2 regions of the Halanaerobaculum tunisiense genome follow, and region 2 is predicted to be linked to the other one. Evidence: a T-box and tRNA genes for the amino acid it is inferred to sense, from the RefSeq annotation. Region 2 holds a T-box; the other holds one or more tRNA genes.
The links. The T-box of region 2 lies ahead of metG (methionine--tRNA ligase). A T-box ahead of a tRNA ligase gene usually reads a tRNA of that ligase, here a tRNA-Met.

Region 1 (4,427 bases), on a different contig from region 2:
TAATCATTCCACTGGTAGGCAAAATCCAATTCTCCTTCTTGCACCAATCTTTCTTCTCTATCTGCTAGCAAATCAGCCACCAATTCTTCAATTTTATCAGCGGTTAAGACTTGCTGATTCATACTTCGTAAATCACCATTAATCCTAGCCATAGGTTCAATTCCTACTGTTAAATGAATATCAGAAGCACCTAGTTTAATCCCTTCCTGTAATAAATTCGCCAACTTCATTCCTAACTCCTCCTAATTGACTATAATTTTGTAACTCGCATTGCTTCTTCTAAGGTAGTTAACCCTTGCTTTACCTTTTGGAAAGCAGAATCCGTAAGAGTCTTCATTCCTTTTTCTTTTGCTATGTCTTCGATTTCAGCTGCTGATGCTTTTTCAATTATCAACTTTTTAATTTCAGAATCAATATCTAATATTTCAAAAATAGCAGTTCTGCCTCGATATCCAGTCTCATTACAATTTCTACAACCTGAACCGTAATAATCAATAAACTCATTCTGTTCTTGTAAATATTCTGCTAAGACTGAATCAATAACTTCATCCTCATTTTCTCTCTTACAATCAGGACAAATTTTTCTTACTAATCTTTGGGCTACAACTCCCATCACTGAAGAAGCTACTAGATAAGGTTCTACTCCCATATTAATTAATCTAGTCAATGCCCCAGCTGATTGATTAGTATGTAGAGTGCTTAATACTAAATGGCCAGTCATAGCAGCATGAATAGCAATTTCTGCTGTTTCTTTATCTCTAATCTCTCCAATCATTATTATATCAGGATCCTGTCGAAGTATAGAACGTAATCCATTAGCAAACTCAAGTCCTGCTTGCGGATTAACTTGAACTTGATTAATCCCCTCTAATCTATATTCTACTGGATCTTCAACGGTAATAATATTTTTATCAGCATCATTTATAGAACTCAAAGCTGAATAAAGAGTAGTAGTTTTTCCACTACCAGTTGGCCCAGTGATCAATAGCATTCCATGAGGTTGACTAATCATCTTTTTAAAAATTGGTTTATGTTCAGGTGAAAAACCTAATTCATCAATTCCCAACATTAAACTTTCTTCATCTAAAATCCTGATAACAACTTTTTCTCCTTCAACTGTAGGTAGAGTAGAAACTCTTAAATCAATTTTTGTCTGGGATAATTTCATTTGAATCCTACCATCTTGAGGAATTCTGCGTTCCGCTATATCCATTTCAGCCATAATTTTAATTCTAGAAACTAAAGCAGAAAGAGTCTGTTTAGGAATTTGCATTTCAGTATGGAGTATACCATCTATTCTATATCGAATTCTTACTTGATCTTCTTCCGGTTCTATATGTATATCACTGGCTCTAGCTTTAACTGCTCTAGAAATAATATTATTGACTAATCTGACTACTGGTGCATCCTGTACCATTTGACGCAGATTACTAGTATTTAAATTACTATCTTCTATTTCTTCCATTGTAGAATCAATATCTGCTATAAATTCTTCTACAATATCATCATCTCCAAAGTATTGATTGATAGCATTTTCTATTTCCTCTTTACTAGAAATAACTGGCGAAACCTCATATCCTGTCTTAATTCTAATATCATCAATTGCTAATACATCTAAAGGGTCTGTCATTGCTACTGTTAAGGTATTATCCTCTTTTTTAACTGGGATTGCTTGATGTCTTTCTGCTAAAGACTTGGAAATCAAATTAATTATTTCTGGATCAATTATTATCTGGTTTAAATCTAACCGAGGAATCCCCAGTTGATATTCCAAAGCTTCCATAACACTTTCTTCAGTTACTAATCCCAGCTCCTCTAAAACAATTCCTAATCTTTTATCAGTCTCTTGTTGCTTTTCTAATGCTTGGCTTAATTCTGCTTCAGTAAGAAATCCAGCTTCAACTAGTATATCTCCCAATCTCTTCTTTTTAATCACTCTGCTCCTCCTTTTTAAACTATTTCTAGTAAACATTATAATAACCATTATATTACATAATATTATTTCCTCTTAATTTTTTTCCTGCTCAACCCTCCAAAAAAATAAAAATTCTTCACCATATGGTGAAGATAATTGGGGTGGATGATGGGAGTTGAACCCACGGCCTCAGGAGCCACAATCCTGCGCTCTAACCAACTGAGCTACATCCACCATGATATTTAATTGATTTTAGCTTTTAATTGTCAATTCTCAATTGTACATTGTAAATTGATTGATGTGGCGTGCTTGGGAGGATTCGAACCCCCGGCCCACGGCTTAGAAGGCCGTTGCTCTATCCAACTGAGCTACAAGCACATAACTTGGAGCGGGAAACCGGACTCGAACCGGCGACACCCAGCTTGGAAGGCTGGTGCTCTAGCCAACTGAGCTACTCCCGCACTAAATTGGTGGCAAGACCCGGATTCGAACCGGGGACACGAGGATTTTCAATCCACTGCTCTACCAACTGAGCTATCTCGCCCTAATAAACTTAACTAATAACTTTTTTATTTGGTTGCGGGGACTGGATTCGAACCAGTGGCCTCCGGGTTATGAGCCCGACGAGCTACCAACTGCTCTACCCCGCGTTATTGGTGAGCCATGGAGGAGTCGAACCTCCGACACCCAGATTAAAAGTCTAGTGCTCTACCAGCTGAGCTAATGGCCCAAATAACTTCTATTGTAGAGATAACCGAGATCGAACCGGTGACCTCTTGTCTGCCGGACAATTATCCTGTCCGACACTTATATACTATACCATTATACTCTTTATTTTTCAAGGGTAAATTTAAAAAATATTATATTACGTGGTATATTGTTGTTGTGAGTTTGTTGCGTAATTATTGTAATTTTAAAATCACATCTTATCCTTTAATCTGGTTTCAACAAATTAAAAAACTGATCTGTTATTTATACTTCTCCTTAAATATGTTTAACGCAAATCAAATTTATTTTCTAGAAGTATCCAATGTACCATTACTATATTATTAATTATTATATCTGAATTTATATTGGCTTAAACCCTGCCATACTGCTTAACAACCCAACCGCTAACTAATCCAAATATAATATGAAGGAGAAATCCTAAGAAATTTGGTATAAGTAATCCTTTATAAATCTCATAATCATTGCCCGTTGATCGAACAATGTATACAAGTAATACTCCTAATAAAGCAGCAAACGTAAAATTAACAGAATAACCCATAATTAAAGATATAGGAATGTTGCCCGCTATTCACGCAATTGAACCAAGTAATATTGGATCCGAAAACAATTCTGATTTTTCCATTATCCTACCTCCTGATCAATTTGTTCTTTAGCCCAAGCACTTCCAGTAAACCACGTAACATAGATAAAGAATGGAATTATTATCTCACTAAAATTCCACCTAAAAATATCAAAGTTAGCTAAAATATTAGAAAATAAAACAGAATAAGCAGCTGCTGATACTATATAAACATATCTTAATACCTTGTGATCAGGCATAAAGTAAAAATACATTATAAACCAAATTGCCCAAGCTAATAGTGGGAAAAATGGTATATCTCTAAAACCAAATGGGCCATAATTAATGTAACCTCCCCATTCTAAAAGATGAGTTACAATAAAAACAGCTAAGAAATCCCCAATAGCACCAAAAATAATACCATAAATTATTAGTTCTCTAATCATCTTTCTGGGTACAAGTGTAACAAGCACTAAAGCTAAAATACCAGTATATATTGCAAAGGTAAAATGAATTGACATTATATCACCTATTCCCATTAAAAGTTACTATTATTTTTTTATAATTAATTTATTATTATACAGAAAGAAGACAATAATTTTAAACCCATATTCGCAAATGAAGAGAAAATGCACGAGTTAGAACATGAAGTTGCTAGCGGTAGTTATGTAGAATTATCTGAAACGAAATCACGTTATAGATTTTATCGACAGAAAACCAGATGGACTTGCCCTCTGGCTGAATGCCGATCTATTCCCGAAGAATGGAAAAATGAACTTGAAAATTTAGTAAGAATCTACTCTGTGGAAGAAGAAACAACATTGACTTATTTAGACCTAATGCGTAGAGCTATACAAGAAAAATATGGGTTGGATAGCAATGAGTAATGACTATAAAAGTTTAAGTCATTGTAAATATTTAATACAATATCATCTTGTATGATGTCTTAAATTTAGATTTGAAGTAATAAAAGGCGATATAAAACAATCATTAAAAAATATTATTGCTAATATATGCGATAAATACCAATATGAAATTTTAGAATTAGAAGTAATGCCAGATCATATACACATCTTTCTATCAACTAAACCAACAATAGCACCTACTGATATAGTTAGAAATTTAGAATTTATCCTAATCACGAACAGCAAGAATTAATAGATAAGATAATAGGTTGTTCTAGATTCATTTACAATGATTTTTTAGCAAAAGCTAAAGAAAGTG
Region 2 (4,427 bases):
AGCGGCTAAATCTTTTAGTTCCTGATAATCATCCTCAGTAAAGGACTTAGCATCATGAGGATGGACTCCTACACTAGCAGCAATAAAATTATATTTCTTGGCTAACTCAACTGAGTTACGACTGGACTCCATATCAGCACCTACATTAATCATCTGCTTGATTCCCGCTCGATAAGCATCCTGAATTACTTTACTACGATCATTATCAAACCGAGAAAAATCGAGATGAGCATGAGTATCAATTAACATCTTACTTCACCTGAGCTCCACTAGCAATATCCCGATCAACAGTAGTTACTGTCAACTCACCTTCATCATTAGAAGCTGCTAAAATCATACCGTTAGATTCAACTCCAAAGATAGTAGCTGGTTCCATGTTAGCAATCATAACTACCTTTTTTCCCTTTAATTCTTCTGGTTCATAATGCTTAGAAATACCAGCTACTAATTGTCTCTCTTCTTCTCCTAATTTTACTTGCACCTTAAGTAACTTATCACTACCTTCAATCTTTTCCACCTCTAAAACTTCTGCAACCCTTAAATCTAATTGACCAAATTCATCAAAACTAATATAATCTTCTTCTGTCATTTCCTCTTCCTCCTTTTCATTGTCTACTGTTTCAGTATCTGCTTCATCTAAACTAGCATAGTATTCTTCAATATCAATCCGCGGGAAGATCGGATCTCCTGCTTGTACTTCAGTACCCGGCTCTAATTGACCAAAGACCTTAACATCTTCCCAAGTCTGCTCCTCTAACTTAGCTGAAATACCAATCTGTTGCCACATCTTAGCTGGAGCTTCAGGTAAGAAGGGAACTAGACTAATAGCAATTCTTCTTAGATTATCTAATAAAGTATAAAGTATTGTGGCCAACTTATCCTGCTGTGACTCGTCCTTAGCTAATACCCAAGGTTCAGTCTGGTCAATATACTTATTAGTCCTTCTGACCAATCTCCATAATTCTTCTAAGGCAGTACTAAACTGTAACTGATCCATATTCTCTTCTACCTTAGTAAATACTTCTTGGGCCAACTCCTCTAGCTGAGCATCATACTCTGTTTCTTTTTCTGGAGTAGGGATTTGCCCGTCAAAATACTTATCCACCATAGCTATCGTTCGATTTAACAAATTACCTAAATCATTAGCTAAATCAGAGTTAATTCGTTGAATAAAGGACTCAGTAGAATAAGAACCATCAGATCCAAAGGCAATCTCTCTCAATAAATAGTATCTAACAGCATCAACTCCAAAGTCAGCAATCAACTTACTAGGATCAATCACATTCCCTTTAGACTTAGACATCTTACCGCCTTCAACTAATAAAAAGCCATGTCCAAATACTTGCTTAGGTAAGGACATATCAGCCGCCATTAAGATAGCAGGCCAGATAATAGTATGGAACCGGAGAATATCCTTCCCTACAATGTGAACATCAGCCGGCCAATAATCACTAAATTTATCCTCTCTCTGGAACCCAATCCCAGTTAAGTAACTAATTAAAGCATCAAACCAGACATAAATCACATGATCATCATCTATCGGAACGGGAACTCCCCAATCAAAGCTGGCCCGGGAAATACATAAATCCTCCAATCCATCTTCAATAAAGTTAACCATTTCTTTACAACGTCTAGCTGGTTGAATAAAATCTGGATTAGATTCTAAAAAATCTAGTAGTTGATCTTCATACTGAGACATTTTAAAAAAGTAGCTTTCCTCTTCCATCCACTCTACATCTCGATCACAATCAGGACAATTTCCAGTCTCATTCAACTCTCTTTCCTGCCAAAAAGTCTCACAAGGAGTACAATAATACCCCTCATACTTATCCTTGTAGATATCACCTTGCTCATACAACTTCTCAAAAATATGCTGGACATCTGCTTTATGATCTGAACTAGTAGTTCGCACAAATTCAGTGTGATCCACCTGTAACTGGTCCCATAAATCTTTAAAGCTATCCACAATACCATCAATATACTCTAGAGGCTCCATGCCATGTTCCTGAGCAGCCTGCTGTAACTTCTGGCCGTGCTCATCAGAACCAGTAATGAACTCCGTTTCATAGCCTTGTAACTCTTTAAACTTAGTAATTGTATCTGCTGCCGTAGTAGTATACGTATGACCAATATGTAACTCATCATTTGGATAATAAATTGGTGTTGTAACATAAAAAGTATCCTTGCTCATTTTTATCCCTCCCTTTATTAATTAACAATTGCTAATGTAAAATTTACAATGAAATTTAATTGATATATTGTCTCACCTGCGGTGACACAGCCGTGGGTCGCTGGAATGTAGGATTGGGCTATGGTTTTGAATTTGACTTCCTACGAGTCCTTTGGACTCTCCGTGAAGATCTGCTCACGACTCATACTCCAAATAAACTAAAAAACCCCTCACCCTTAGGGGCGAGAGGCCGCGGTACCACCCTAGTTGTCAGTCTATAACTGACTACTTAAGAGCTGTTAACGATAGCCAATCGATAATAGCCTACTTAAATTTCGACTATCTAGCTCCAGGACCATCTTCAATGTCTTGTTTAGCCTAGGCTCTCAACTACCCCTAGTTCTCTGTAGCTAACTTCGACACCTACTCTTCCCTTCCTTGCTGTTATCATCTTAATTTTTAATTTATTATTTATTATGTAAACTACAGTTAAAAATATACATTAGGATATTACCTTTGTCAAGTAGATACCAGAAATTAATCCTGATACAAGTCTATATCCTTAACTACTAATTGATTAACTTTGTCATTAATATCAATAAATATCTCATCGTAGAAATATAAGCAAATAAATTACCTTAAATACTACAAATTTAACTCGCAAACCTAATTTCAAATCAAAAATATTAGTTAGTTTTCAACTAGTCCCTTCTTATTTTACATTATTATTGTATACTATTACTGATAAATATTCAAATTCTAATAATTATTGATTTTCTTGATAAATTTTATCACCTAATGGTGAGTCTGCTACTTCTATCCTTCCTTTGTCAGCTAAATTATCCAATTCTTCTAATAATCTCTCCCGGTCTAAAGTTATAGTTAATCGCTCATTAATTTCCTCTAACTTAGAGAGAATGTTAACGCTATCAATCGGCAAACTAGCAATAATTGCCTGGTATAACTCTTCTTCTTGCTGTTGACTCTTAGCCTCTAATTCAGCAAACGGATTTTCCGTATGGGGACTTGTTGTCTTAGCTACTCTGATCCTAACTGACATAGTCCTACCTAGGATAGCTGAAGAAACAAAAGTATCTCCTGACCGCAGATAAGGTAGTCGTTGAGCTTCCTCAGGGGTTAAATCCGTTTCCTGTTTAATCGTCTCAATATCAGTAGCCCGGACTGTTCTAAAGACAAATTTAGTATTTAACTGAGCAGTTACCGTTTCATTTAATAATGTAGGACGTTGAGTAGCTAAAATTAAAAAGGTACCATACTTTCTTCCTTCCTGAGCCATCTCCTTAATAATCTTATTAGCTGGAGCATCTTGTCCTTTGGGAGCAAAATTATGGGCTTCATCTGTAGCGACTACAAAAGGAGGAAAATAATCTGCCTCTTCTTGGCGATGTTGGGCATCTTTATACTGGCGGCGTTTTCGATATAAACTACCTAACACATAAGTAGCAAAGACCTGTAAGAGCCAGATTGGCCCTTGGATAACTGCTAATTTACGCCCTCTAATTGCTGCTTCAATCTGATTAATACTATGACTGAATAGTCCTTCTCTTTCTAAACGACCTAACCGCCAACCTAAACCATTAACTGAACTAGCAGGTAAATCACCATAAGCATCTAATAATGCTTTATAAGTTTCGTACTCCTCTTTTTGGTTACTACTAACAGCTCCATTCTTTAAATCACGCTCAATTCTTTTCCGACCTAACTCCTGGGCTTGTTGCAAGTCTTGGAGTCGACTTTTAAAACTCAGTAGACTATCTCGTTTCTGGTGTAACTTCTGGACTGCATTAACCATGGAATTAGTTAAGTTATCAGAAGCTGATAATAATTCAGTTAAATCTTTAGTCGATAAATCCGCAAAGTTAACTCCCACATCATAACCTATCTGGTACTGAACAAAATAATCACTAAAATCTTCTTCGTGTTCTGAATCTAGTCCAGGAAAAGAATCACTAAAGTCCATCTCAAAGTGAGGGTCAAAAACAATAGTAGGAATCTCTAACTTCATCAGTTCTTCTAGAATAACTCTCATCCCAAAGGACTTACCAGAACCAGACCCACCAATAATCCCAATATGAGGGTACTGGTGCATAGCCTTTAGTTTAAAGTTAAAGGGCACGCCCTGTTGTTCTACCACCTGTTCATCCTTTAATAAAGGAGCAATCCCTTGTAAATTATCATCCATACCTGTAGCTAACTCTTCAGTCCCTTTAATCACCCCTAATACTAGACCATCAGT

Region 1: it has a tRNA-Met gene. The T-box ahead of metG (methionine--tRNA ligase) is inferred to sense a tRNA for this amino acid. The anticodon was not compared.

What each region holds. Positions count from the first base shown of each region.
Region 1 is NZ_BAAHYI010000001.1:315,979-320,405, forward strand. Features, by position in the region: gene ACYQ3D_RS01555 (type IV pilus twitching motility protein PilT) at 1-230, opposite strand, end outside; gene pilB (type IV-A pilus assembly ATPase PilB) at 251-1,936, opposite strand; tRNA gene ACYQ3D_RS01565 (tRNA-His) at 2,073-2,149, opposite strand; tRNA gene ACYQ3D_RS01570 (tRNA-Arg) at 2,217-2,293, opposite strand; tRNA gene ACYQ3D_RS01575 (tRNA-Gly) at 2,300-2,376, opposite strand; tRNA gene ACYQ3D_RS01580 (tRNA-Phe) at 2,384-2,459, opposite strand; tRNA gene ACYQ3D_RS01585 (tRNA-Met) at 2,490-2,565, opposite strand; tRNA gene ACYQ3D_RS01590 (tRNA-Lys) at 2,570-2,645, opposite strand; gene ACYQ3D_RS01595 (hypothetical protein) at 3,266-3,724, opposite strand; gene ACYQ3D_RS01600 (hypothetical protein) at 3,833-4,090, shown strand; gene ACYQ3D_RS01605 (transposase) at 4,206-4,361, shown strand; partial or broken gene tnpB (IS200/IS605 family element RNA-guided endonuclease TnpB) at 4,331-4,427, shown strand, end outside.
Region 2 is NZ_BAAHYI010000013.1:11,586-16,012, forward strand. Features, by position in the region: gene ACYQ3D_RS10720 (TatD family hydrolase) at 1-249, opposite strand, end outside; gene metG (methionine--tRNA ligase) at 251-2,191, opposite strand; T-box leader at 2,406-2,618, opposite strand; gene ACYQ3D_RS10730 (ATP-binding protein) at 2,937-4,427, opposite strand, start outside.